DNA from 4 places in the Anaerobacillus sp. 1_MG-2023 genome. Region 2 is predicted to be linked to each of the others. Evidence: riboswitches for the same ligand, from Rfam matches in the RefSeq annotation. Region 2 holds a riboswitch; each other region holds the start of a gene.

Region 1 (7,475 bases), on a different contig from region 2:
ATTGTTGCAACAGCTAATAAATACGTGCCAGTAATGAAGGCAGAAGGGGCCGATATTATTGTCGCCATACCTCATTCTGGCTTTGAGAAGGCAGCACCACAGGGAAATGACGAGAATGCCGTTTACTACTTAAGCGAAGTGGAAGGCATCGATGCCATTTTATTTGGACATGCCCACAAAGTATTCCCTGGAGATAACAGCTTTCAAGGAGTTGATGGAGTGGATAATACAAAAGGAACCATTAATGGAGTCGCTTCCGTCGAGCCAGGTTACTGGGGAGATCACCTAGGGGTAATCGACCTATCTTTAACGGAAGATAATGGGGAATGGTCAGTGAACGATTCCAAATCTGAAGCTCGTCCCATCTATGATAAAGTAACCAAAACACCACTTGTAGAAGCAGACATGGATATCGTGAATGCAGTGAAAGACGATCATGAAGCGACAATTGATTATGTGCGAACAGCTGTCGGTGAAACAACTGCACCCATAAACAGTTACTTTGCGCTCGTTAATGATGATCCGTCCATCCAGATTGTAACCAATGCTCAGAAATGGTATGTAGAAAACAATATTCAGGGTACCGAATATGAAGGTATTCCAGTTCTATCCGCAGGCGCTCCATTTAAAGCGGGCGGTCGAGGGGGTTCGTCCTACTATACGGATATTCCTGCTGGGGACATTGCGATTAAAAACACAGCTGATCTTTACGTATATCCGAATACACTGAAAGCGGTGCTGTTAAATGGTGACGAACTGAAGGATTGGCTTGAAATGTCAGCAGGCCAATTTAATGTAATCAACAAAAAAGATAAACAGGAACAGCCTTTAATTAATCCTGATTTCCCTTCTTATAACTACGATGTGATTGATGGCGTTACCTATCAAATCGATGTTACAGAACCTGCGAAATATGATATGAGTGGGAGTGTAGTAAATGCTGATGCAAATCGAATTAAATCGCTAAAATACAACGGAGAAAAGGTAACGAAAGACATGTCCTTTATCGTTGCTACAAATAATTACAGAGCGACAGGCGGGGGCCACTTTCCGCACTTAGACGGTTCGAATATTGTCATTGATTCCCCTGATGAAAATAGACAAATTTTAATTGACTATATTCTTGAAAACAAAACAATTAATCCAACAGCTGATCAGAACTGGTCATTTCACACAGTTAATAAGAAGAAACTGAACGTCACTTTTGAATCCTCGTTACAAGCCAAAACCTATGCGGAAAGCATTCAAACGATTCATTTTGTTGATGAAACAGAAAATGGTTTCGCTAAATATACACTCGACTTAACGAAACAGAAAAAAGAAAAGCATCATCATAATCATAAGGGCGAGCACGGCCGCCATCGTTAAGAACGAATTCACGCCAATTCATCAGAATTGGCGTTTCTTATTTTAAGAATTTATCCGATGCAAACAATAGTAGAATATTTACTGATATAATGGAATTACTATCGTACAGAAAGGGATTTATATGACACAAAGCCTGACAAGCACCCAAAGAGATGAGCTTTTTTCAGATCTGACAAATGAGCAACAAACGTATGTAATGAATTTTCTTAAACGCGGTAAAAAAACGGCTTTTGCGAATGTCATAGCTAGAAGTAAAGGGCGGATGATTCCAAGTGGGGCAACGGATGAAGAAATCAGGATGCTGCTTGATGATTGGATACTAGAAGATTACATCGATGCGGGCTTCGTTTCAGATGATTTAAAATGTGAGTGCGGTCGCTCTTTACGGTATCAGTATGTTGTTCGACATGCAAAAACAGGAAAAACACGGCGTTTCGGGATAAATCATTTCGAAGAGCATACCGGATTACCCGCTTCCATTGTGAGAGAAGTTGTGAAGGGATTTATGGAAATAGATTATGAGTTGGATGAGCTACTGTTGAAAAGACAGAACGGCTATCCTACATACGACATTCCTGAAGGATTGAACCTTCCACAAGACATTGAACAGCCACTTTCATTAAATCTTCCATTACTAGATCTACAAGAAAAAAGGCTAAACAGTTTAATCAGATCTTATCGTGAAGACCAAGAAGCTTTTCAAAGAGGGAGCAACACTGTAGAACAAGTAGTCAACCCGAAAAGCAACCAGGAAGAACCGAAATCAGAAGAGGAATTACAAGGTTCTTTTGATTTGTTCGCGGAAGATGTTCAAGAACCTTTACAAGAAAAGACAAGCGAGAAACCTAAGGAAACCTATTTTGTAGGAGACCTTTCATTTACAACACAGGAAGCGGTAGACTCCTATATTCAGCAAGGTATGGAAAGTGCTCTGATGATTTGTGAGCTTTTGATTAAGGAAGGAAAGGTACAAGACAAGAGATACTCCACAAAGAAACCAAAAATTTATTTTGCTGTTTGTACCTACCTCGATTCATTTGTTGCATCTGGATCAATGTCAGTCGAGCCGATAGGGCGTGAAGATCGCATCTATCGACTGAAAAGCAAGAGATCATCTTAACATTTCATAATTATCAGATAAGTGATTGACATTTCCAGTTAACCGGTCTATAATTTCACACATGTTCAAAAATTAAATCAACACTCTTATCAAGAGCGGCGGAGGGAATAGGCCCTATGATGCCCGGCAACCTTTCAACTACGGTTGAAGCTGGTGCCAAATCCTACAGGTGATATCACCTGGAAGATAAGAGGAGGATTATGTTAGCAAACCCTCTTCTTATTGTTTAAGAAGAGGGTTTTTTATTTTATCCAGAAAAGGAGCTGTTACACATGAAAAGAACACTTGAAGAACGATTGCAAGATGGTCCAGTTATTTGCGGGGAAGGTTATCTATTTGAATTAGAGCGTCGTGGTTATTTACAAGCAGGATCATTCGTACCTGAAGTTGCCCTAGACAATCCTGAAGCGCTAAAACAAACGTATCGTGATTATATGCTTGCAGGTTCAGATGTCGTACTTGCTTTTACGTATAATGGTCACCGAGAGAAAATGAGGATTATTGGAAAAGAAGATTTGTTAGAACCGCTCAATAGACAAGCTATCCGCCTGGCTAAGGAAGTTGCGAAAGAACACCCTGAAGAAGAAGCGCTAGTCGCAGGAAACATTTCAAATACAAACTTATTTGATCCTGAAGATGAGGAAAGTAAGGAACAAATTCGATCGATTTTTGCTGAAATGGTGAAATGGAGCAAAGAAGAAGGCGTTGATTTCATCAATGGGGAAACTTTCTACTACTATGAAGAAGCAAAAATAGCGCTAGAAGAGATTCAAAAGCAGGATCTTCAAGCTGTAATTACACTCGGACTCATGAGTGAGAACATTTTAAGGGATGGCTATACCGTTGAAGAGGCTTGCCGTTTGTTAGAAGAACAAGGAGCACTAGTTGTTGGAATGAACTGTTTTAGAGGTCCGGCTACAATGCAACCATACATTGAAAAAATCAGACAGTCTGTTAACGGATACGTTGGAGCTCTTCCAATTCCTTATCGTACATCAGAAGAACACCCAACATTCTTTAACTTACCAGACGGTGGCTGTGCGTGTACATTGCCAACAGAGACGACCTTTCCAACCTCTTTAGATCCGCTTTATTGTAACCGTTATGAGCTAGCGGAATGGGCTAAGGAGGCACAGCAGGTTGGGGTCAATTACTTGGGACTCTGTTGCGGCGCTTCTCCAAGCATGCTGCGAGAGGTGGCTGAAACAGTTGGCAGAACAACTGTAAACTCGGTATATTCTCCAAATATGGAAAAGCACTTTTTGTTTGGAACTGATGAGACATTGAAAGATAACAATACGGCTTATAGAGCAAAGGCCTAATTTATAACAACAACCGGAGAACTTAATTTCTCCGGTTGTTGTTTTTTTACCAAAAACCTATTTGTAGACCTGTACTACAGTATTTAAAGCCATTTTTACATAGGAGATTATATCTACTACATTTTTTCTATAAACTGATTATTTTTGATAACGTTGGCGATGATTAGTAACAGTATCAGTTGAAGAGTAACGAATACAATGGTTTTTGCATTTGATAGGATAACAGCATTTTTCCAATCACGATGTCTGAAATTGATTTTTCCGCTATATAAGTTGCTTTCCAAGTAACATTCTTTTCGAATTAAAGGCTTCTTTTATGAAAAACATCATATTTATGAAGTAGTTGTGTTATTATTTTAAATGTGTTTGAATATGTCCATGAAACATTATTGAACTCAAACCACAATGAAAACGAACTGTTTTATAAGCGAGGTAGCCTATGAATAATCAAAATGTATTAAATGAACTCCGCTCCATTTTACCCAGTGCGGAACTGAAGATAAATGAGCCATTAAATGCACATACGTATACAAAAATGGGTGGATGTGCGGATGTCCTTGTGTTTCCTAACACGCTAGAGGACGCACGAGCAGCAGTTGAGTACGCCTATCAATCTAACTATCCATTAACCATTTTAGGAAAAGGCTCTAATGTTATTATCCAAGATGGAGGCATTAGAGGAATTGTCCTGAATCTTTCTTCACTAAAAGCCATTCAAAAAGAAGAAGAAAAAGTTATTGCTCAAGCTGGCGCACGTATTATTGATGCTTCTGAATTTGCTCGAGACAGCAAACTAAGTGGACTCGAATTCGCTTGCGGGATCCCAGGCTCTGTCGGCGGAGCTGTTTATATGAACGCAGGAGCATACGGTGGAGAAATCGCGGATTGTCTCGAAAGCGTTCTTGCTGTAACAAAAGAAGGAAAGCTCGTTAAATTGACAGCTGATGAACTTGATTTATCTTACCGTCATAGTAATGTAGAAGAAAATGGTCTTCTTGTCCTTGAAGCTACTTTCAAGCTTAAAGTTGGAGAGTATGAGGATATTAAAGCAATCATGGATGACTTAACGGAAAAACGTGAAACAAAGCAACCGCTAGAATACCCTTCATGTGGCAGTGTGTTTAAACGACCTCCTGGCCTTTTTGCTGGTAAGCTCATTCAGGACTCACAGCTTCAGGGTACACGAATCGGTGGAGCTGAAGTCTCCAAAAAGCATGCTGGCTTTATTGTAAATATCGATAATGCGACAGCGACTGACTATCTGGACGTGATTCATCATGTGCAGCGAACAGTAAAAGAAAAGTTTGATGTCGATCTTGAACGTGAAGTTCGCGTCATAGGGGAACCACCTGAAAAACCATAATTCACATGACAGCCGCTCTTACAAAAAGAGCGGCTTTTTAGTGTTCTTTCACTGATATTCGATAAATCTGTGAACATATGAAATCTGCACAATAAGTGCATACTTTACGGATAAAGTAGATATTGGCATACAATTCCAAAGTCTAGAGGAGGACTATTATGAAAAGTAAAACTCAATTGATTGGTGTAATAACATTATCAATGGCGCTCATTCTTGCTGCTTGTGCAAACAACAATGAACAAGTAAATGGAAACTCTACTAACACAGAGGCAAACTCTGAAAGTAATATGGAAGGGATGAATCATTCAGGCTCTGCTGAGGTACCTGAAGACCTACAAAAGTCTGAAAATCCCACTTATCCAGAAGGTAGCACGGCGATCATTGAAGCGAACCATATGAAAGGAATGGAAGGTGCAGAAGCAACTATTGTGGGGGCATATGATACGACAGCTTATGTTGTAACTTACACCCCTGAAGATGGCGGAGAACCCGTAGAAAATCATAAATGGGTCATTCATGAAGAACTGGAGGATCCCGATGAAGCTCCACTTCCATCTGGAACTGAAGTAACATTAATGGCTTCTCATATGGAAGGAATGGAAGGTGCGATTGCAACGATCGAATCTGCTACAGAAACTACCGTATATATGATCGACTACACACCAACAACTGGTGGCGAAAAAGTAACGAATCATAAATGGGTAACGGAAGACGAATTAACCGTAACTGAATAATTGACCATTCATAACCCGAACTGGTTAGGTTCGGGTTATTTTAAAGAGGTTCACTAATATCTGCCGTTCTTCCACTAGATTTTCTAACGCTATCGTCACATACAAGTAGAAAGGATGAAAAGTTTTGAAGAAAATATCGCTCTATACAATAGGTTTAATTCTCACTGTAATACTATCTGCTTGTCAAAATGATCAATCGTCACTAAATGAAAATCAATCAAATGATACAGGACAAAAACAAGCAAATCTCGCATCCATCAGTAACTCTGCCATTTATAAAGAAGCTGATAGAAAACAAATCGATCATGTCCACGGGATCGGTTATCCCGGTAACCGTAATGAACTGCTAGTGGCTACTCACGACGGTCCTCTAATTTATCATAATCAAATCTGGTACGAAGCGACTACAAACAAAAATGATTATATGGGATTCCAAGCTGTAGCTGATGGATTTTATAGTAGTGGACACCCTGGAGAAGGATCTGCGTTACCAAATCCACTTGGATTAATCAAAAGTACAGACCGAGGCAAGACAATAGAAAAGCTAGGTTTTCAAGGCGAAGCTGATTTTCATTATTTAGCTGTGGGATATGAAACGAACGCCATTTATGCAGTAAATCAACAAAGAAATAGCGAAATGGAAATAGGCGTCTATTATAGTGAGGACGCTAAGAAGTGGGTGGATGTCGCGTTAAAAGGAACTCCCGATCAAATAAGTGGGTTATTCACTCATCCAAGTAAGACGAACCTTGTTGCTATAACCTCTCCTTCCGGGTTATATCTCTCTCGTAATCAAGGTGAGTCGTTAACTCGAATCACGAAAGAAGTAGCTGTTAGTACAATGGTTTTTCTAGAGGATCGCTTTATTTATGCAGTGCAGGAACCTAGGAATCAGCTCATTGTTCAATCATTGCAAGACGGTGAAGAGGAAGAAGTGACTATGCCTAATCAATCTTTAGACGCCATTGATTATGTTACAGTCAATCCACAAAATGAGGATGAGGTTGTCTTTCATACAATAAGTGGTAGTCTTTATCAAACAACTGACAATGGGGAATCGTGGACTACTTTAATCAATGAAAGGCAAATCAAGAAATAAGTTGATTTCGGAGAAGAACCCGTATTCTATTCCCTTCGTTTATCAAGAATTTGTGCAGAAAGAATGAAATTTCCTATCCTTCAACTTTATTTGCTAATGACGTTTAATCTGGATCAAATAGGAAAATATGACAGTGTACTTAACTTTTAAGGAGGAATGAGCGAATGTCACAAGAAAATTACGGATCGGTTATTCAAACACTTCATGAATGTATGACAGCCTGTAATCACTGCTACGATTCTTGTTTAAAAGAAGATGATGTCAACATGATGGCGGAATGTATTCGCATGGACAGAGAATGCTCTGATATTTGCGGTTACCTCGAACAAGCTCTCGTGAGAGGAACACCATTTGTTGCTGAACTTGCCACAGCATGTGCGACCATTTGTGAAGCTTGTGGGAATGAATGTAAGAAGCATGAACACAAACATTGTCAGGATTGCGCTGAAGCTTGTTTCAAATGTTCAGA
Region 2 (7,475 bases):
AGAGCTAAGTGGAGGAGAAGAGACTTTGCCACTGAGTAAAACAGTAGCTGTATGGAAGAGGACTTGAATCCCAATCGCAAACATAACAAATGAGGCGAATAGAGAAGAAACGGTTTCTGCTCGAGAATGGCCATATGGATGGTTCAAGTCTGGTGGTTTAAGAGAAATTTTCATGCCAATTAAAACAGCAATGGATGCCACGATATCTGATGCGTTATTCCATCCGTCTGCTAAGAGGGCTTCTGAACCAAAGAGATACCCTGCGCCTAATTTGATCATTGAAAGTAGTAAGTAAGCTGTTATGCTAAGCCATACACCTCTTAGTGCGCTCATTGTTTTCACCTGTCTTATATAAGAATATGTTCTTCTATATGCTAGCAGATGGTATTTGGGTGGGTCTATAGCAATCATTTTGCAAGTGGTAAGACGTGTAGGGACCCATCATATTTGTGAGTGGTGGCTAACTAGTTTGCCCAATCACAACAAAATAAGCCCCTCTTAAGAGGAGCTAGTGTTTAATTAATTTACGTTCTAACCATTCGACCCCTAAATACATGATTGATGAGAGAATCGCAATCATAAATAAGCTTAGTAAAACCAATGTGAAATTAAATACTTGGAAGCCATAAATAATCATATAACCAAGACCTTGTTTTGAAACAAGAAATTCCCCAACAATTACGCCGACCCACGATAAACCAACATTTACTTTCAAGGTCGAGATAATCGCTGGAAAGGAAGATGGCAGAATAACTTCAAAGAAGATCTGGCGCTTATTACCACCAAATGAGCGAATCACTTTGATGAAGTTAGGTTCAACAGTATGAAATGCGTGGTAGATCACAAGAGTAGTAATAATAACGGAAATAGAAGCGCCCATCGTAATAATGGAGATGTAACCTGGACCTAGCGCAACTATGATGATCGGACCAAGAGCTACTTTAGGCATGGAATTCAATACAACAAGATACGGATCTGAAATTCTAGAAGCTTTGCGTGACCACCATAGAATTGCCGCGAACACGGTTCCAAGTACTGTTCCAAGAAGAAATCCAGCAATTGTTTCAAGTAACGTTACACCAGTGTGTAACAGTAATGAACCATCTGTTACTTTTGTTATAAAGAGTGAAGCAATTTTAGAGGGGTAGCTAAATAATAACGGATCGATCCATGTGAACCGTCCTGCTAATTCCCATAAAGTGAGAAATGCAAAGAGAATACACACCTGAAAACCCAATATTTCATTTCTTTCCCTTTTCAACTCTCTTAGATAATGTTGATGCTTATGTTTAAGTTGGAGATGGTTCAAGAGAATCAAGCTCCTTCCATATCAGCTGGAAATTCTCAGGGAAAGCAGAATCATTCCTAGCTTCAAAAGGAAGTAATTCTTTAAGGGAAGATGGGACTTGAAAAGTTCTCGCGATTTTCCCGGGACGAGGCGATAAGAGGATGATGCGGTCTGACATCGCAATCGCTTCTCCAATATCATGAGTCACCAGCAGGGCGGTTTTTCGATGCTTCTTTAATGTTTTAAACACGAGGTCTTCGAGTTTTAATTTTGTTTGATAATCAAGTGCAGAGAAAGGCTCATCTAATAACAGTAGATCAGGATCTGTTGCAAGTGTGCGAACGAGAGCTACGCGTTGACGCATTCCACCCGAAAGCTGATCAGGATAGGCCGAGCGGACATCGCTTAACCCCATGCTATCCAATAATTCCAATGTTTGTTCTTTTTTATCCGCTGTCAACTTGTTTAGAAGCTTTAACCCTATAAAACAATTTTCTTCAATTGTTTTCCAGGGAAACAAGTAATCTTGTTGAAGCATATAGCCCATTCGTTCGCCGGGTGAGTTTATAATTTTATTTTGTAGAGAAACGCTCCCTTCAGTAGGTTTTACTAATCCTGAAATGATCGACAACAGAGTAGATTTCCCGCATCCACTAGGCCCAAGAAGGGAAACGAATTCTCCTTCTTCAATAGCGAAAGAGAGGTTGGAAATCGCTTCTTTGGCAGCGCTTTTCATTAAATACACATGTGAAATAGCGTTGAGTTGAAGGAAAGACATTATTTTCCCTCCTATTTTTGCGCTTTTTCGGCATAGCTATTATCTACTAATTTGCTATGATCAACGCGTTTTGGGAGTTCGCCTGCTTCATCCATAATATTTTGTAAGTTATCCCATTCTTCTTGATCCAGGGATGGGTTTGTAGCGAATGAATGCTGACTTTTGTAACGATCGACTACAGTTGTAATGAGTTCAAGATCGGTATCCTGAAAGAAAGGTTCAATTGACTTTGCAATTTCTGCAGAAGAATGAGTATCTACCCACAGTTGAGCCTCATAAAGTGCTTTTGTAAAACGCTCAGCTACATCAGCATTTTTACTCAAATAACTTTCTTTCGCCATAAATCCTGTATATGGAATTTTTCCTGATTCTTTTCCAAATGAAGCTACAATGTGTCCAACCCCTTGTTCTTCAAAGACACTTGCTGTTGGCTCGAATAACTGAACGTAATCGCCAGTTCCAGAAGCAAATGCGCTTGAAATGTTTGCGAAATCAATATTTTGAATGAGGTCCAAATCGTTTTGTGGATCAATTCCTTTCTGTTTCAGTACGTATTCACCAGCCATTTGTGGCATACCACCTTTACGTTGGCCAAGGAATGTACTTCCCTTCAAATCTTCCCATTCAAAATGCTCGATTTTTTCTCTTGATACAAGGAACGTACCGTCTGTTTGTGTAAGTTGAGCAAAGTTTATAACAGGGTCATCAGTGCCCTGTGCATAAACATAAATGGACGTCTCTGATCCTACAAGGGCGACATCAGCTCCGTTAGATAGAAGAGTGGTCATTGTTTTATCTCCGCCCCAAGTGGTCGTTAATTCGACATCAATGCCATGCTTCTCAAAAATACCCTCTGAGAGTGCCACGTATTGTGGTGCATAGAAAATCGAGCGTGTAACCTCAGCTACTCTTACCTGATCGTTTCCACTATTAGTACCACACGCCGAAAGAATAAGAAGAAATACACTTGTGTATATACAAAACGTTATAAACCAGCTTCTTTTCATTATCTATCCTCCACATTCGTCACATGAGGTAGGCTCATGTTTTAGATACTATAGCCTATGTATTTTAAAACGATTGGTGTTTTGAATAAGTAAATTAATGGAGGTAGATAGAAAGAGGGGGATGTGCGAAGTGAAGGGGAATGAGTCTTCAAATAAAAAAAAGCACCAGTTAAGGTGCTTTTTGCAATGAGACTAAACATTTGGGCCTGCTTGTTTGATTTCGTCGGCTACATTTGAGAATTTTTCGAAGTTCTTTACAAACTTAGTAGCGAGATCTTTTGCTTTCTCATCATATTTCTCTTGATCTTCCCATGTTTGTTTTGGCTGCAATACTTCTGCTGGAACACCTGGACAATGAGAAGGAATATGCAATCCGAAAATAGGGTCTGTTACTGTTTCGATACGATCAAGTTCTCCATTTAAAGCCGCCTGGATCATCGCTCTAGTATATGAAAGCTTCATGCGCTCTCCGACACCATAACCGCCCCCAGACCATCCGGTATTTACGAGGAAGACTTGAACATCATGCTCCATAATTTTCTCGCCGAGCATTTCTGCATAGCGATGGGCAGGTAATGGCAAGAACGGTGCACCAAAGCATGTAGAGAAAGTGGCTTCCGGTGAAGTGACTCCTCTTTCTGTTCCGGCTAACTTGCTTGTGTAACCTGATAGGAAATGAAACATGGCTTGTTCTTTGGTCAGTTTGCTAATTGGAGGAAGGACGCCAAATGCATCTGCCGTTAAGAAAATAATCGTGTTGGGATGTCCGGCAACGCTAGGAATTGCAATATTAGGTATGGCGTCAATCGGATAGGCAGCGCGAGTATTTTCAGTTAGACTAGTGTTATCGTAGTCAGGTTCACGCGAGCCGTTATCCATCATAACGTTCTCAAGAACCGTTCCAAAGCGAATTGCATCCCAGATTTCAGGTTCTTTTTCTTTTGATAAGTTGATGCATTTAGCGTAGCATCCACCTTCAATATTAAAGACACCATTCATAGACCATCCGTGTTCATCATCACCGATAAGAGATCGATGAGCATCTGCTGAGAGCGTTGTCTTTCCAGTTCCAGATAAACCGAAAAATAGAGCAACATCCCCCTCTTTACCTACGTTAGCAGAGCAGTGCATTGAAAGAATATTTCGCTCTGGTAATAAGTAGTTCATAACGGTGAAAATAGACTTTTTAATTTCTCCAGCATATTCTGTTCCACCAATTAAGACGGTTCGTTTCTCAAAGGAGATAATAATAAATGTTTCTGAATTTGTGCCATCCACTTCTGGATCAGCTTGAAAACCAGGTGCAGAAATGACAGTGAATTCAGCGTCATGTTCTTTTAACTCTGATTCATTCGGACGGATGAACAGCTGGTGGGCGAAAAGGTTATGCCAGGCATATTCATTAATAACCTGAATGGGTAGTCTTGATGCCTGGTCAGCACCAGCAAATCCTTTAAACACATAAAGTCCCTTTTTCTCACCGAGGTAGTTCAACACCTTTGTGTAAAGGTTTTCAAAACTTTTTTCGGAAATAGGCTGGTTTGTTTCCCAGTTCACTTTGTTCTTTACGGAATCTTCCTTTACAATGAACTTGTCCCCAGGAGAACGTCCTGTATATTTTCCGGTTTCTACGCGAAGAGCTCCTGTAGCTGATAGTTGCCCTTCGTTTTTAAATAGTGAATGTTCAACCAGTTCAGACACTGATAAATTCACATGTGGATTATTCTTATTTAATATCGCATCCAATAACGGTGAGGAGAAGGAAGCTGTTTTCATACGTTAAACCCATCCTTTTTTAAAGATTTCGTTGATTGACTTGTTTAACTCAAAAATAGTATAACACATTCATTCAATTATTCTATACTAATCTATGTATTTTTTGCATAAAAAGTGAAAAATGGGTGAATGACTATTTCTTTAGGTTGAAATCCTGTCGCCATTATATAGGAAGTGATTATTTTATGGGTAAAGGATTAAGGTGGTGGATCGATCGCTTCGCCCTTGAATTCGAACATAAAGCCCGTGTTCTTTTTGTAGGGCTCCAGCGCTTGTCGAGGCTAAACGGGCGCTTCCGCTTTTCTTCATTGACACATCCTTTCATGTGCGTTATTATATGTCGAGAATGGATACTCTTATCCCGAGCAGGCGGAGGGACAGGCCCGATGAAGCTCAGCAACCAACTCCTATACAACAGGATTAAGGTGCTAACCTGCAAGACGATAGTCTTGGAAGATAAGAGGCGAAAGGCATGAGATATCAGCTCCTTTTCCCTCTGATTGTAGGGAAGGGCTTTTTTAATGTCGTTGAGATTGATGACGCTATAAAAAAAGGTAAGACGATAAGAAATTGAATTCGTTCTCTCGTTTCGGCACAGGGTAATAGGGAAATGAGTACCGTATCCATTACAACATAATTAGATAGGATCCAATCCTTAAGGAGGTACTTGAGTGAGTAATCGTCGTTTGTTTACTTCTGAGTCAGTAACAGAGGGGCATCCTGATAAAATTTCAGATCAGATTTCCGATGCCATTCTGGATGATATTCTTGCGCATGATCCAAATGCGCGCGTTGCCTGTGAAACTACAGTAACAACTGGTCTTGTACTAGTTTCCGGTGAAATTACAACATCACACTATGTGGATATTCCGAAAGTGGTTCGTGAGACGATTCAAACGATCGGCTATACACGTGCGAAATACGGATTTGATGCTGAAACATGTGCTGTTCTTTCATCTATTGATGAACAGTCTGCAGACATTGCTGCAGGTGTAAATGTTGCTCTTGAAGCACGTGAAGGTACGATGTCAGATGACGAAATCGATGCAATTGGTGCAGGTGACCAGGGGCTTATGTTTGGTTACGCTTGTAATGAAACAGCGGAATTAATGCCGCTTCCGATTTCTCTTGCGCATAAACTAGCGCGACGTTTGAGCGAAGTAAGAAAAGAAGAAATTCTTCCTTATCTTCGTCCTGATGGTAAAACACAAGTAACAGTGGAATACGATGAAGCTGGTAAGCCGGTACGCGTTGATACCATTGTTGTTTCTACACAGCATCATCCTGAAATTTCACTTGAACAAATCCAACGTAACATCAAAGAACACGTTGTGAAGCCGGTTGTTCCTGCTGAATTAATTGATGAAGAAACAAAATACTTCATCAACCCAACAGGACGCTTTGTTATCGGTGGACCGCAGGGTGACGCAGGTTTAACAGGAAGAAAAATCATTGTTGATACTTACGGCGGTTATGCGCGTCACGGTGGCGGTGCTTTCTCAGGTAAGGATGCTACGAAAGTAGACCGTTCTGCTGCATATGCTGCTCGTTATGTTGCTAAGAACCTTGTGGCAGCGGGTCTAACAGATCGTTGTGAAGTTCAACTTGCTTACGCTATTGGGGTTGCTCAGCCAGTATCAATTGCTATTGATACATTTGGCACAGGAAAAGTGTCTGAGGAAAGTCTTGTAGAGCTAGTAAGAGAGAACTTCGATCTTCGTCCAGCAGGCATTATAAAGATGCTTGATCTTAGACGTCCCATTTATAAGCAAACAGCTGCGTATGGACATTTTGGACGTACTGATATTGACCTTCCATGGGAACAAACAGATCGTGCAGAATCCCTTAAACAGGGTGCCGGAATTTAATTAATTTCTAAGAAGCCAAAAATATTTTGGCTTCTTTTTTTGCTCTATCATCCTTTTTGACATCCATTATATTGTATTGAATTATCATAAAACAGATGGGTGTGGTGATAAAATGGAAGGAAAAATGGAGGAGTGTAATGTGTGAAAACTAGTATATTCGGAGAAACCGTGACCGATGTGAATGAACTAAAAGACATGGCAGGAATACCGAGTAAATTGGCTGCAAATAAAGTCATCTCTTTTCTTGATAAACACTGTAAAGAGTTCATATGCCGTACACCATTTATTACGATTGCCACCCAATCAAGTACGGGTGGTGATGTTTCGCCAAGAGGGGATGCACCGGGGTTTATTCATGTTCTGGATGATCATCATTTATTGATACCGGAAAGACCGGGAAATAAACGAATGGACTCATTGATCAATCTATTAGAAAACCCAAATATCGGTTTGCTGCTGATGATTCCCGGCCGAGAAGAAGCGTTGCGTATTAATGGAAAGGCCTCGATTGTAAAAGATAAAACGCTGCTAGAGCAGTGTGAATATAAGGGGAAAACGCCTTTGTTAGGTATTGGAGTAGAAGTAAAGGAATGCTACATTCATTGTGCCAAAGCCTTTAAACGATCATCTCTTTTTGAACCTGAACGATGGCCGAATACTGAGGGGCTCGCGTCAGCTGCCAGAATGCTATCTGATCATGCAAAAATAGGCGAAGAAAAAGTGATTGAATCGTTGAAAGAAAGTTACACTAAACGTCT
Region 3 (7,475 bases), on a different contig from region 2:
GAAGAATTGGAGGGGCTGCTATTGATGAGGATGGCTCGCCACTACCAGATGAAACGCTGCGCATCTGTAGGGAAAGCGATGCTGTTCTACTAGGTGCTGTCGGTGGTCCTAAGTGGGAAACTCTTCCTGGCCATCTTCGTCCTGAACGAGGTCTTCTTGGTATTCGAAAAGAACTAGGCTTGTTTGCAAACCTTCGTCCTGTGACGGCATTTGAGAGTCTATTAGATGCATCTCCACTTAAACCGGATCGGATTAAAGGTGTGGATATGTTAATTGTTCGCGAATTAACGGGTGGTTTGTACTTCGGTACTCCGAGTGAGCGTCGTCAAAATGGGAAAGAAGTTGTTGATACGCTTCATTACACAAGAGAAGAAATCGAACGTATTGTGGATCAGGGATTTGAAGCTGCAAGTAAGCGAAACAAGAAATTAACGAGCGTAGATAAAGCGAACGTTCTGGAATCAAGCCGAATGTGGAGAGAAATCGTTGAAGAAAAAGCGAAGAATTATCCTGAGGTAGAAGTGGAGCATATGCTTGTCGATGCGGCAGCAATGAAACTGGTTCAAAACCCGGCTCACTTTGATGTTATTGTAACGGAGAATTTATTTGGAGATATTTTGAGCGATGAAGCCTCGATGATCACAGGATCACTTGGAATGTTGCCTTCCGCAAGTCTTCGTAGCGACGGTTTTGGAATGTATGAACCAGTACACGGTTCAGCGCCAGACATCGCAGGGAAAAACCTTGCGAATCCACTGGCAATGATTTTATCAAGTGCAATGATGCTGAAGTATTCATTCGATATGAATGAAGAAGCGGAGTCAATCGAAAAGGCTGTGAAAGAAGTACTTGATGCTGGATATTATACGAATGATCTTGCAAATGGCTCGCCGAAAGCACTTGGGACAGACGCTATGATCAAGAAAGTGATTTATCAATTAGAAGAAGCGGATGCCACAGCAGGCATCATGGAAGCATACGCTTAATGACAAACAGGTAAGAGGAGGATGGGTGTGGAGCCGAAAACGATTATTGAAAAGATTTGGGATAAACACGTTGTGCATGAAGAAGAAGGTAGCCCGGATCTCCTATATATAGACTTGCATCTTGTTCATGAAGTGACTTCTCCGCAGGCCTTTGAGGGTCTGCGGATGAATAATAGAAGTGTAAGAAGGCCAGATTTAACCTTTGCTACTATGGACCACAACGTTCCAACCATTGCACGTCATATTATTAATGATCCGGTATCAAAAGTGCAAATGGAGAAGCTTGAAGAGAACTGTCATGAATTTGGAGTTGAAATCGCCGATATTAATCATCCAGATCAAGGGATTGTTCACGTTATTGGTCCTGAGCTAGGCTTAACGCAGCCAGGAAAAACGATCGTTTGTGGTGACAGTCATACCTCAACACATGGGGCGTTTGGGGCCCTAGCCTTTGGGATTGGAACGAGTGAAGTAGAGCATGTTCTTTCTACTCAAACGCTATGGCAATCAAGACCCAAAACAATTGAAATACGTGTGAACGGACGCCTTGGTTCTGGGGTGACTGCTAAAGATTTAATTCTTGCTGTTATTGCCAAATTTGGTGTTAATGCAGGTACTGGAGCAGTTGTGGAGTACACAGGCGAAGCGATTCGAAATATGACAATGGAAGAACGTATGACTGTTTGTAATATGTCAATTGAAGCTGGCGCAAAAGCAGGGCTTATTAGCCCAGATGAGACTACCTTTTCCTATTTAAAAGGAAAAAGACATGTTCCAGAAGATTTTGATCGAGCTGTTGCTGAGTGGAAAGAACTCGCATCTGATCCAGGAGCAAAGTATGATGAAGTGCTCGAAATTGGAGCTGACGAAATCGAGCCACAAGTAACATGGGGCACTAATCCTTCAATGGGATCTTCTGTCTATGCTCGCGTTCCTTTCCCTGAGGATTATGCAGATCCAGGTGACCAAAAAGCAATTAAGCAAGCCCTTGCCTATATGGATCTTAAACCGGGAACGCCTATTCAAAATATAGATATTCAATATGTTTTCATCGGATCGTGTACGAATTCGCGATTAAGTGATCTGCGTTCGGCCGCTGATATTGTTCGTGGTCGAAAAGTTCACGAAGGTGTGACTGCTCTCGTAGTACCAGGATCTAAATCAGTGAAGGATGCAGCTGAAGCAGAAGGGTTAGATACGATCTTTAAAGAAGCTGGGTTTGAGTGGCGAGAAGCAGGATGTAGCATGTGTCTTGCGATGAATGATGACATTGTTCCACCAGGCGAGCGCTGCGCGTCTACATCTAACCGTAATTTTGAAGGGCGTCAGGGGAATGGCGCTAGAACACATCTTGTCAGCCCAGCTATGGCTGCAGCTGCTGCCATTGAAGGCCGATTTACAGACGCTAGAAAAATAAAACCTCTTGTAGTGTAAAAGGAGTGAGACGTCCTGGAACCGATTAATAAATACAAAGGGATCGTTTATCCCCTTGAGCAGGTTAACGTAGATACAGACCAAATTATTCCGAAGCAGTTTTTAAAGAGAATTGAACGGCAAGGCTTTGGTCAGTTTCTTTTTTACAATTGGCGGTTTGATGATGATGGTCATCCGCGTGAAGATTTTAATTTGAACGAACAACAATACCAGCATGCTTCTATTCTAGTGTCGGGTAAAAACTTTGGGTGTGGTTCATCAAGAGAACATGCTCCATGGGCCCTTCTGGATTATGGGTTTCGAATTGTCATTGCGACAAGCTTTGCTGATATCTTTTATAACAACTGTGTAAAAAACGGTATACTTCCTATCGCTCTTGATCAAGAAACGATCTCGGAGCTTTTTCAAAAAGCGAAGGATGGATACGAACTTAGCGTAGACCTAAGTAAACAGCAAGTAATTGATGGAGAAGGACTAAATGCGTCGTTCGAGATCGATCCTTATTGGAAAGAAATGCTGTTAAATGGATGGGATGAAGTATCTCGAACTTTATCTCTCGAAGATAAAATTAAATTATATGAAGAAAAACAACTTGTAGGAGAGTGAATGACGTTGGGAATTACCAGGAGAAATATAACGTTCATGTCGTAAAAGCAATGGAGAATTTGCTGGAAGCCGTCCACAGGACCCCGCTTCAGCAGTCGACAACGCTTAATGATTATACAAATAGAGATGTCTTCATGAAGATGGAAAACCTTCAACGAACGGGTTCCTTCAAACTTCGAGGTGCTTATAACAAAGTTGCGTCGCTAACGGATATTGAGGCAGCGCGAGGGATTGTTGCTGCATCGGCTGGAAACCATGCTCAGGGAGTGGCGCTTTCTGCTAGAGAGCGTGGAATTAAAGCTAAGATTTATATGCCCGTCCATACACCGACAAGCAAAATTGATGCGACGCGATCTTATGGAGCAGAGGTTGTTCTTGAAGGAGAATCGTATAACGAAGCGTTTAGTGGAGCGGATCGTGAGCGTGTTGAGAAAGGGGCCACATTCGTTCATGCTTTCGATGATCCTGAAGTAATGGCAGGACAGGGAACGGTTGCACTCGAAATGATGCAACAGTGTCCTGACTTAGATGCGATTCTCGTGCCTGTTGGAGGTGGAGGATTGTTAGCTGGAATGGCGATGGCGATTAAGTCGTTCTTTCCTCACGTGAAAATCATCGGGGTCCAGGCTTCTGAAGCATCTGCGACATGGAATCGATTTAAAGGTACTGGTCCTCTTGTCCTTCAATCTGTCAAATCGATTGCAGACGGTATTTCTGTGAAAGAAGCTGGAAAATTAACCTTTCCAATTATTGAAGAGCTTGTTGATGATATGCTAACCGTGTCAGAAGAAGAAATTGCTGCAGCGATTGTCTTTATGCTTGAAAGACACAAAACACTTGTAGAAGGTGCAGGTGCTGCATCGGTAGCTGCTGTCTTATGCAAGTCTAATCGTTTAGAAGGTAAGAGAATTGGTGTTGTTGTTAGTGGAGGGAATGCGGATCTTGCGAAAATATCCCTTTATAAACAACTTTCTCAACGAGCGAAAACCATCAGGCGAATAAGCTGATGGTTTTCTAATGGGGTTCAACGTATATATTTTAGATTATTCCGACTTTTTGCTCAGTAATTGACACTCATAAAGTACCATGCTAGAATTCATTTAGCACTTAACCACAGTAAAGTAATAACAACTATATATCTCTTATTCAGAGAGGTGGAGGGACTGGCCCTATGAAGCCCGGCAACCGTCAAACGACTCGTTTGAAAAGGTGCCAATTCCTGCAAAGCGATTGCTTTGAGAAATGAGAGGAAGACATCGATTTATCAAATGCCTTTCTGCTCAAAGCAGAAGGGCATTTTTTTACTTTACTATACAAAGTGATAAGCGAATTAGGTTTCTAAGTGCATAGAAATAAAGAACAAAGGCATGGGACTTAAGTCCTGTTTCAGGTAGCTGATCATGCAAATGCATAAAGGATGTGAGACATGTGATTGAGCTTAAAGGCATTAATAAGACCTTCTTTTCGAAATCCGGGAAGGTGGAAGCCGTTAAGGATGTTAACCTTGAAGTCAAAAAAGGCGAAATATTTGGTGTTATTGGCTACAGTGGTGCTGGGAAAAGTACGCTAATTCGAATGCTTAACCTTCTTGAGAGACCTACTGATGGGACAGTCACAGTGGCTGGTAATAATCTATCTTCTCTTAAGGGAAAAGATCTTCGTGCAGCAAGACAGGAAATTGGAATGATTTTCCAGCATTTTAATATTCTCTGGTCAAGAACGGTACGTGATAACATCGCGTTCCCTCTTGAAATATCAGGTGTTCCGAAAGAAAAGAGAATGAAGCGTGTTGATGAATTAATTAAACTTGTTGGACTCGAAGGTAGAGAAGGAGCTTATCCTTCACAACTAAGTGGTGGACAAAAGCAGCGAGTGGGTATTGCGAGAGCACTTGCTAATAATCCAAAGGTTTTGCTTTGTGATGAAGCTACTTCTGCTTTAGATCCTAAAACGACGGATAGCATTCTGGAACTTCTGACTGAAATTAATCACAAGCTTGGCCTTACGATTGTCCTTATCACGCATGAAATGCACGTCATACGAAAAATTTGCCATCGTGTAGCCGTGATGGAGAATGGACGAGTAGTGGAGAATGGTTCTGTCCTTGAAGTTTTCCACCATCCGCAGGAAGAGATTACGAAAGACTTTGTTAATCAGCTAAGCGAGCCTGAAGAAATGAAGGAATCGATTGCACATCTGGCAACGAGTCAGGATGGAGAACTTGTTCAGTTTACCTTTGTGAAAGGAAAAACAGGTTCACCACTTGTGACAGAGTTGATTCGTAAATTTGATGTAGAAGTCAACATTATTCAAGGGAAGATTTCTCATACACAGGATGGTCCTTATGGAAAACTTTCTGTGTTCCTTAAAGGGGAACCAGCTGTGGTAGAAATGGCCTTGAATTATGTGCAAGCCCAAGGTGTTAAAGCGGAGGTGATTACGAATGACTGAATCGTTATTTCCTAACGTCAGGTGGGAATCTATGTGGGAAGCCACTCTACAAACAGCGTACATGACGGCAATTTCGGTGCTGGCAACGTTTATTCTCGGAATCCTCCTTGGATTATTGTTGTTTCTAACAGGTAGAGGGAACATATGGGAAAACAAATTTGTGAATAGTATTATTGCCGGAGTCGTGAACTTATTTCGCTCCATACCATTTATTATTTTGATTATCTTGCTTATCCCTCTTTCGGTTTACATTATAGGGACAATGCTAGGTGCTAATGCTGCCCTTCCAGCCCTTATTGCAGGAGCGGCGCCATTTTATGCGAGAATGGTTGAAATTGCTTTACGTGAAGTGGATAAAGGGGTCATTGAAGCTTCTCAGTCAATGGGAGCATCCAATGGTTCGATTATTTTTAAAGTGCTTCTACCAGAAGCAATGCCAGCCCTTATTTCAGGGATTACTGTGACGGCGATAGCTCTTGTAAGCTACACCGCTATGGCTGGTGTCGTAGGCGCAGGGGGTCTCGGAAACCTCGCTTATCTTGAAGGTTTCCAACGGAACAATCCTGACGTGACACTTGTTGCAACAGTATTGATATTAGTAATTGTTGCGATTCTTCAGGTTTGTGGAGACGTTGCAACACGAGTAATAGATAAAAGATAATAAGGAGAAAAGGAGAGGTTATGATGAAAAAGTTTTTATCGCTAATAACAGTTCTTGCTCTTGCGGTTCTTGCTGCATGTGGCAACAATGGCGGAAACAGCGAAGGTTCTGGTGACGGTGGAGATTCGAAGAAAATCGTAGTAGGTGCATCAAACATTCCCCATGCTGAAATTCTTGAAGAAGCTAAGCCGATGTTAGAGGAAAAAGGAATAGAGCTTGAAATTAAAACATTCCAGGATTACATTCTACCTAATAAGACGCTTGCAAATGGTGAATTAGATGCAAACTACTTCCAAACAATACCTTATATGGACTTGCAAATGGAAGAAAACGATAATTATGACTTCGTGAACGCTGGAGGCATTCATATCGAGCCAATCGGTGTTTACTCTCAGGATTACAAGAGCTTAGATGAGCTTCCTGATGGTGCTCAAATCATAATGAGTAACTCTGTTTCTGACCATGGACGTATGCTGTCATTACTTGAAGCACAGGGCCTTATCACATTAAAAGAAGGTGTAAAGGCTTCAGATGCAACAGTTGAAGATATTGCTGAAAACCCTAAGAATATTGATTTCAAAACAGATGTTGAGGCTTCACTGCTTCCACAGATTTACCAGCAAGGTGAAGGTGATGCAGTGATGATCAATACAAACTATGCGATTGATGCAGGACTTAATCCTCAAGAGGATGCCATTGCACTTGAAAATTCAGACTCACCATATGTGAATGTGATTACAGTAAACAAAGGTGACGAAGACAATGAAGCGATCCAGGCGTTAGTAGAAGTTCTTCATTCTGATGAAATTCAAAGCTTTATTGAAGAAGAATACGATGGCGCTGTTGTACCAGTAGACAAATAAGAAAGAAAAAAGGTTCTCCGTCATTTCGCGGAGAACCTTTTTTTACTCATTTTAATGTTGGAAAACTGGCTTCATCGCTTCTTTTAACGTTTTTGCAGAATGGTGCAATTGATCTAGCTCGGTTTGATCAAGGTCAAGTTCAATAATTTCACGAATGCCGTTGTTATTCACAATTGCGGGAACTCCGATATACAAATCATCTAAACCATACTCGCCTTCAAGTAACGTAGAGATGGTAAGAATAGAGTTTTCATTTCGTATAATCGCTCTTGTTAACCGTACGAGGCCCATTGCGATACCGTAGTATGTTGCTCCCTTACGATTAATGATATGATAAGCAGCATCGCGAACATTGACGAAAAGCGCATCAAGATCTTCTTTAGCCTCTGGTCTATCTTTAATAAGAGACATGATTGGTCGACTACCGATTGTAGCATGACTCCAGACAGGAAGTTCAGTATCACCATGTTCTCC
Region 4 (7,475 bases), on a different contig from region 2:
TCCGTCTAGATTCATACGTTTGGCGAAGATCCTCAACACATTTCTGTGAACCTAGTAAAGCTTCTGCAGCTGCTTCTTGCACTGCACTAAACAAACTAACGTAGAAATGATCCTGAAGCAGGTTGATGCTTTCCACTACAGATGGGTTTCCGACAGCGAACCCAACACGCCATCCTGCCATATTATACGTTTTGGAAAGAGTATAAATCTCAATCCCCACATCTTTAGCACCTTCTGTTTCTAAAAAGCTTTGAGGACGCTCTCCATCGAATCCGATTGCTCCATAAGCAAAATCATGAACGACACAGATGTCATTGACATCCGCAAACCTAACCGTTTCATCAAAAAAACTTTTCGTTGCTACAGCAGCGGTAGGATTGTTTGGATAATTTAAGAACATGAGCTTCGCTTTTGCAAGAGCACCCTCAGGAATCGCGCTATAATCTGGCAGAAAATCATTTTCTTCAAGTAACGGCATCATTTGCATATCCGCTTCAGCCATTGCTACTCCAGACCAGTAATCAGGGTATCCGGGATCCGGAACAAGTGCCACATCACTTTTATTTAACAAACATTGACTCACTTCTACAAGGCCCGCTTTTCCACCAAATAGGACGGCCACCTCCTTCTCTGGATCAAGCTCAACACCAAACTCTCGCTTATAGAAATCAGCCGCGGCTTGTTTCAGAAAGGGCTGTCCCCTAAATGGCGGATACTTGTGGTATGCAGGGTTTTCAGCTGCCTGCTGCAAAGACTCGATAATATGAGCAGGCGTCGGCTGATCAGGGTTTCCTTGTCCAAGGTTAATAATGTCATATCCCGCCTCTACATAACGGTTCACTTTTCCAGCAAGCTTCGCAAAGAATTGTTCTGGTAAACGTTTAAGTGCATCTGAAGTTTGAAATTGTTTCAAATGGAATCACATCCTGTTAAAATTTTCGAGAAATTCTAATAAGTTATGTTATCTTGGATACACAACCATGTAAAGGTCAACTTCTAAACATGTAAGGAGGACAACTCAATGAAAAACCTTGCCCTGTTGCAATTTGATATTGCTTTCGGCAATCCAGAAAAGAATTTCTCTAAAGTTGAAGAGCTTGTTTCTAAGGCGGTGAGTGACAAACCAGATATCATCGTTTTACCAGAATTGTGGTCCACAGGTTATGATTTATCTCGCCTTGATGAAATTGGAGATACTGATGCAGAAAAGTCGATTGCTTTTCTATCTCGCCTCGCCAAAAAGAACGACGTAAATATTGTCGGGGGCTCCATCGCTAAGCATCATAACGGCGAAGTAACGAACACCATGCTTGTGTTCAATCGAGATGGGCAGCTCGTTCATGAGTATAGCAAAGCGCACCTGTTTCGTTTGATGAATGAAGAGAAGTTCCTCGTTTCTGGAAATGAAAAAAGTCATTTTACACTTGAAGAACTCCCATGCGCTGGGTTCATTTGTTATGATATTCGCTTTCCTGAGTGGCTTCGCCTTCATGCAGTTGAAGGTGCCCAAGTTTTGTTCGTACCAGCAGAATGGCCAAAGCAACGCACCGATCATTGGCGAGCATTACTTATCAGTCGCGCGATTGAAAATCAGTGCTACGTGATTGCCTGTAATCGTGTCGGGGCAGATCCTGATAATGCGTTTGGAGGACACTCATTGATCATTGATCCGTGGGGAACAATTATCGCAGAAGCAAGAGAAGAAGAAGTTATTTTAACAGGTTCTATTGACGAAGAGGAAATGTCATCGATCCGGAATCGCATTCCTATCTTTGAAGATCGACGTCCAGATATTTATAAATAATATTCAAAATATTATTGACAAACACGTTCCTTTCTCTGTAACATACATTTCAAGCGAAAAAATTGTAAAATAATTTCATAAACTTTCTCTTATCAAGAGCAGGCTGAGGGATTTGGCCCTATGACGCCCAGCAACCGACCTATTTTTAAGTCCAGATTAAGATGACTTAAATGGCACGGTGCTACTTCCAACAGGATGATATTCATTCTGGAAGATAAGAGGTGTGAAGTATCTCTATCTTCAAGCCTCTTTCTTCGGAAAGAGGCTTTTTTTATGCCGAAATTCCGATGTTCATGCAATACATCAACCATAAATAGTTGAAAGGGGAATTTTACATGGGTATTCAGATCACTTCAGGGTACACACCGTTTACAACAGAAACCGTAGTGCAATTTTTAGAGTATCACAAGCTTTTGGATCGCACCGCTCCCGTTCATGTAAAGGAAATTGGCGATGGCAATTTAAATTATGTCTTTCATGTTCAACACAAGAAAACAGGACAATCCTGGATCGTCAAACAAGCCTTGCCTTATGCCAAAGTCGTTGGCGAATCCTGGCCGCTTACACTGGATCGATCCAGAATTGAAAGCGAGGCACTCAAGCAAGCTCACGCGCTCGTTCCTGACTTTTCTCCGATCGTTTATTTGCATGACTCGGAAAAAGCCGCAACGGTTATGGAAGATTTATCAACTTACACTATTTTACGAAAAGGACTTATTGAAGGTCGTATATATCCTGAGCTTGCAAGAAACGTCGGTACCTATCTCGCTCATACACTCTTTTTCACTTCTGACTACGGTCTTGGTTCAGCAAATAAGAAAGAGCTTGCCAAACGGTTTAGTAATCCAGACTTATGTGGCATAACAGAAAGCCTCGTATTTTCAGATCCTTTCTACAATGCCGAAAGCAATGCCTTTACAGAAGAGCTTCGAGCAGATGTTGAATCGCTGTGGGAAGATGACGATTTCCTCACTGAAGTTGCCTCCCTCAAACACTCTTTTTTAACAAAAGGAGAAGCTTTGATACACGGGGACTTACATACAGGTAGCCTGTTTGTTACGGAAAGTTCAACTAAAATAATCGACCCAGAATTTGCTTTCTATGGCCCAGCTGGTTTTGATATCGGTGCTTTTATCGCCAATATTGCGCTTAGTATCCTGTCGCAGGAGGCACATAGGTCAGAAGAAGAGAAAGAAGGGTACCTCGCTTATTTATTTGGCGTCACTACTGAGGTTTGGAACGTATTCGAATCTACTTTCCGATCATTATGGGCCGACCATCTCTCAGAAGATAATCGTTATTCAAGAGGATACCTAGACGCTCTTCTACAATCTATTTTTGTCGATAGCATTGGATTTTCCGGCTGTAAGATCATCCGAAGAACGATTGGACTTGCTCATGTAGAAGAGATCGAGACGATCACTGATCCAAAAGTAAAACTCGCTGTGGAAAAAAAGGCGCTTACCCTTGGAAAAAAACTTATTTTAGACCGAAAAAACATCACTTCGATTGAACAATACATTAAAGCCATCAAGGAGGTCATTTAAATGACTGTCATCTCATCACTCCAATGGAAAGGTGATCATCTCTTACTGCTCGATCAACGGCAGCTTCCACATCAAGAGATCTACCTCAAGCAAACGGCAATCGAGGATGTCTGGAATAGCATTTCTGCCCTTGTTGTCCGCGGAGCACCAGCCATTGGAATCGCCGCCTCGTATGGACTAGTTCTTTGGAGTCAGCATGTCCAAACAAACGAAGCAACAGCGTTTAAGACAGCGCTAGTCAACCAAGGGAAATATCTTGCCTCCTCTCGTCCCACTGCAGTAAATCTCTCTTGGGCGATTGATCGCATCATCCGAGCTAGCTTTTCCTTACCGACAGTGAAAAAAATGAAAGAAGCGATTCTGCACGAAGCACTTACCATCCATAAAGAGGATGAGCTTGTCTGTCAGCGGATTGGAGAACATGGTCTGAAGCTATTAAATGATGGGGATACCATCCTCACACATTGCAATGCAGGTGGGATCGCAACAGCAAAATACGGGACGGCTCTTGCGCCTCTCCATCTGGCAAAGGAAAACGGCCTCTCCATCTCCGCAATTGCGACGGAAACCAGACCAGTTCTACAAGGTGCTCGATTAACCGCATGGGAGCTTGAGCGTGCTGGTATTGACGTTACGCTGATTACAGACAGTATGGTAGCTCACGTTTTAAAAACAAAGAAAATCGCTGCAGTTATAGTCGGTGCTGATCGGATTGCTGCAAATGGTGATACAGCTAACAAGATTGGTACGCTTGGCCTTGCCCATATCGCAAAAGCATATAACGTTCCTTTTTATGTTGCTGCACCCATCTCAACAATTGACTACTCGATCCCTAACGGAGAAGCGATTCCGATTGAGGAGCGAGATCCGAAAGAAATTACGCATTATAAAGGTGAACGTGTTGCAGCTGAGAACATTGATGTATTTAATCCTGCTTTTGATGTGACGCCAAATGAATTACTCAGCGGAATCATTACGGAGCACGGTATCGTTCGAACACCGTACGCTGAAAACCTTGCTCATCTTGCTTTGCCACACGCTAAAAACACGGAGGTACATTCATGAAACGCTTAGGACTTATTTTATCCATTCTTCTTCTCATCGTACTTGCTGCTTGTACTAATGAGCAAGATGCCGTAAGTACACCAGAAGCAAGCACAACGGAATCTAGTGAGACAACTTCAAACACAGGTGAAGAAGCGTCTAAAACTTCTTCAGACATTCCAAAAGAAGTTCAAAAACCTATCAAAATAGCAGCGATTATGCAAGCATCCCTCGGTACATTTTCTTCCCAGTACGTAAAAGGAGTTGAAGATCAGGTAGAAAAATTTGGCGGAAGCGTTCAAGTTTATAATGCTGATAATGACCTTTCCAAAATGGCTACACACCTTGATACAGCCATCAACCAAAAAGTCGATGCGATCTTAATTGATCATGGCCGAGCAGATGCACTCGAAGCTGGAGTGAAAAAAGCCGTTGATAAAGGCATACCTGTCGTTGTGTTTGATAGCGATATTAACGTGCCAGGTGTAACAGTTATTGATCAAGATGATTATAGTCTTGCATGGAATACATTAAAAACGCTTGCTCAGGATTTAAATGGTGAAGGAAATATTGTCTATGTATGGGTGGGAGGATTCGCACCTATGGAGCGACGAAATGCGATTTATGAGGCGTTTCAGGAACGCTATCCAGAAATCAATGAAATCGCTAAGTTCGGGACCGCGAGTGCTAATACAGCTCTTGATACCCAAACCCAAATGGAAACTATTCTAAAGCAATATCCAAACAAAGGTGATATTGATGCTGTATTTGCTCCATGGGATGAATTTGCGAAAGGCGCTACTCGTGCCATTGAACAAGCTGGTCGAGAAGAAATCAAAGTTTACGGCATCGATATGAGTGACGAAGATCTCCAAATGATGCAAAAAGATAATAGCCCATGGCTCTCATCTGCTGCTACTGATCCGGCGGAAGTAGGACGTGTTCAAGTACGTTTTGCTTATCAAAAAATTGCTGGAGAAGAAACGCCTGAGATTTTCTCACTTGATCCTCATCTTGTAAAACAATCTGATTTACCAGACAAAACCATTTCAATGAGTGAATTAGGCAATTACGTCGATGACTGGGGCTCTTCTGACGCAGCTATTTCTCCGTGGATGGAAAAATTAACGCAACAGGATGATAGCAAATGAGTGAGTTATCCATCCAAAATATTTCTAAATCATTCGGAAATATCCCTGTATTAAAAAACGTCTCCCTGACGATTCGTTCAGGCGAAGTGCACGCTCTGCTCGGTACGAATGGAGCTGGTAAAAGCACGCTTATGAAAATGGTTTGTGGAGACTATGAACGAGACAGCGGCTCTATTTTACTTAACGGAGAACCTCTAGCGATTCATACACCTTCCGATGCAAAAAAAGCAGGCATCGGAATGGTGGTGCAAGAAGTTGATTCGGCTTTGTTTCCTACCCTATCCGTTTCTGAAAACATTTGGGCTGACTCAATGAATAAATCACCTTTTAAGTGTTATTCTTCTAGCAAAGAACGGCAAAGAACAAGAGATTTACTTAACTCTCTTGGTATAACCTTAACCCCTGATAAACTGGCTTCCGAATGTTCGCTGTCAGAAAAACAAATGATCTTAATTGCTCGAGCAATGGCACAGGAGACGCAATATTTGATACTGGATGAACCAACTGCTCCACTTAGTGTAGAAGAGACAAAGCTATTATTTCATCTTATTAACAAACTGAAGAAGAAAGGCGTGGGGATGATTTACATTTCTCACCGCATGCCAGAAATAGAAGAAATAAGCGATCGTTTTACGATTTTACGAGACGGCAAAGTTCATCTTTCAGCTGAAACAAAAACCGTTTCAGCTGATGAGATCATTACCAGTATGGTTGGGTCAAGTCTTAGAAAAAAAGAACCCCGTCAAACAAAGAGCACGAGTCATGCTTTAATGCGGGCTGAGAATCTCTTTATACCCGAAACTGGAAAAACAGTGAATTTCTTATTGAATCATGGTGAAATCATTGGTGTCGCAGGACTTGTAGGTGCAGGAAAATCGGAAACAGCATTAACCCTCTTTGGAGCAACAAAGCATACAAGAGGATGTGTTCACATTAACAACCAAACATACCGCTTTCGCTCTCCAGCTGATGCGATTAAAGCCGGCATTTGTCTTGTACCAGAAGAACGAAGGAAATCTGGTATTCTACTCGATTTCTCTTTATCAGAAAACCTAACGCTCCCTTCTCTACGGCGTCATTCGCTTAGAGGATTCCTTAATCGAAAAAAAGAGGAAGATTATTCATCCAGGCAAATAACTCAGCTCGGCATTAAAGCAGCTTCACCTAAAGAACCGATCCATCATCTAAGTGGCGGAAATCAACAGAAAGCGGCTATCGGAAAATGGTTATACGATGATCAGAAAGTATTTCTCTTTGATGAGCCAACAAAAGGCATTGATGTGAACGCCAAAGCCGAAGTGTTAGCTCTAATAAAAGAGCTTGCCGACCAAGGAAAAGGGGTTTTATATTTTTCCAGCGAAATCGAAGAGCTTCTTGATCTATCAGATAGAATCCTTGTTATGTACGATGGCGAGATTACCGCCACGCTCACAGGTGAAGAGATGACAGAGGAAGCCATTATGCAAGCAGCTACAGGAGGTAGGAAGATTGAAATCAGCAGCTGAACTCGTAGAAACACAAAATCAAAGAGGGCTCGCCTCACCATTCAAGGATAAAGTGATCAGCTTTTTCGTCAAATATGGTACGTTACTCGTCATCGTTGGACTTATTCTCATCTTCACTATTCTTAACGATCGCTTTCTTACTTACAGTAACTTTGCAGATATCCTTCGCTCCATTTCAATTGTGACACTCGTTGCACTCGGTGTTACCTTTACATTAATTGTTGGAGGTTTTGACTTATCTGTTGGCTCAACCGTTAGTCTCGCTACTGTTGCGAGCGCATCTGCCTTAGTCTGGTATAGGCAAGAACTTCTCGTCGCTCTACTCATTCCTATTCTGATCGGGGTATTGATTGGCTTAATAAATGCCTTCATAACAATTAAAATCAGAATCCCTGATCTTCTTGCAACGCTAGCCGTTATGTAT

What was found. A riboswitch is a leader RNA that binds a small molecule or an ion and turns the genes downstream of it on or off. The one in region 2 is predicted to bind S-adenosylmethionine.
Region 1: it holds a riboswitch for S-adenosylmethionine, as region 2 does, so the genes downstream of both, Q4550_RS13335 (homocysteine S-methyltransferase family protein) here and metK (methionine adenosyltransferase) in region 2, are expected to answer to the same signal.
Region 3: it holds a riboswitch for S-adenosylmethionine, as region 2 does, so the genes downstream of both, Q4550_RS20060 (methionine ABC transporter ATP-binding protein) here and metK (methionine adenosyltransferase) in region 2, are expected to answer to the same signal.
Region 4: it holds a riboswitch for S-adenosylmethionine, as region 2 does, so the genes downstream of both, mtnK (S-methyl-5-thioribose kinase) here and metK (methionine adenosyltransferase) in region 2, are expected to answer to the same signal.

What each region holds. Positions count from the first base shown of each region.
Region 1 covers NZ_JAUORD010000007.1:85,631-93,105, forward strand. Annotated here, with positions in the region: gene Q4550_RS13325 (bifunctional 2',3'-cyclic-nucleotide 2'-phosphodiesterase/3'-nucleotidase) at 1-1,368, shown strand, start outside; gene Q4550_RS13330 (DUF3895 domain-containing protein) at 1,490-2,488, shown strand; SAM riboswitch class I at 2,572-2,681, shown strand; gene Q4550_RS13335 (homocysteine S-methyltransferase family protein) at 2,761-3,810, shown strand; gene murB (UDP-N-acetylmuramate dehydrogenase) at 4,250-5,173, shown strand; gene Q4550_RS13345 (YdhK family protein) at 5,332-5,907, shown strand; gene Q4550_RS13350 (F510_1955 family glycosylhydrolase) at 6,032-7,006, shown strand; gene Q4550_RS13355 (four-helix bundle copper-binding protein) at 7,171-7,475, shown strand, end outside.
Region 2 covers NZ_JAUORD010000014.1:2,063-9,537, reverse strand. Annotated here, with positions in the region: gene Q4550_RS19225 (cation diffusion facilitator family transporter) at 1-333, opposite strand, end outside; gene Q4550_RS19220 (ABC transporter permease) at 509-1,309, opposite strand; gene Q4550_RS19215 (ABC transporter ATP-binding protein) at 1,290-2,066, opposite strand; gene Q4550_RS19210 (ABC transporter substrate-binding protein) at 2,078-3,073, opposite strand; gene pckA (phosphoenolpyruvate carboxykinase (ATP)) at 3,266-4,849, opposite strand; SAM riboswitch class I at 5,203-5,312, shown strand; gene metK (methionine adenosyltransferase) at 5,521-6,717, shown strand; gene Q4550_RS19195 (MSMEG_1061 family FMN-dependent PPOX-type flavoprotein) at 6,859-7,475, shown strand, end outside.
Region 3 covers NZ_JAUORD010000015.1:61,033-68,507, forward strand. Annotated here, with positions in the region: gene leuB (3-isopropylmalate dehydrogenase) at 1-986, shown strand, start outside; gene leuC (3-isopropylmalate dehydratase large subunit) at 1,014-2,420, shown strand; gene leuD (3-isopropylmalate dehydratase small subunit) at 2,436-3,026, shown strand; gene ilvA (threonine ammonia-lyase) at 3,023-4,033, shown strand; SAM riboswitch class I at 4,166-4,275, shown strand; gene Q4550_RS20060 (methionine ABC transporter ATP-binding protein) at 4,455-5,477, shown strand; gene Q4550_RS20065 (methionine ABC transporter permease) at 5,470-6,138, shown strand; gene Q4550_RS20070 (MetQ/NlpA family ABC transporter substrate-binding protein) at 6,162-7,001, shown strand; gene Q4550_RS20075 (L-lactate dehydrogenase) at 7,053-7,475, opposite strand, start outside.
Region 4 covers NZ_JAUORD010000006.1:11,320-18,794, forward strand. Annotated here, with positions in the region: gene Q4550_RS11705 (pyridoxal phosphate-dependent aminotransferase) at 1-913, opposite strand, end outside; gene Q4550_RS11710 (carbon-nitrogen family hydrolase) at 1,022-1,804, shown strand; SAM riboswitch class I at 1,891-2,025, shown strand; gene mtnK (S-methyl-5-thioribose kinase) at 2,140-3,351, shown strand; gene mtnA (S-methyl-5-thioribose-1-phosphate isomerase) at 3,352-4,416, shown strand; gene Q4550_RS11725 (sugar ABC transporter substrate-binding protein) at 4,413-5,546, shown strand; gene Q4550_RS11730 (sugar ABC transporter ATP-binding protein) at 5,543-7,051, shown strand; gene Q4550_RS11735 (ABC transporter permease) at 7,107-7,475, shown strand, end outside.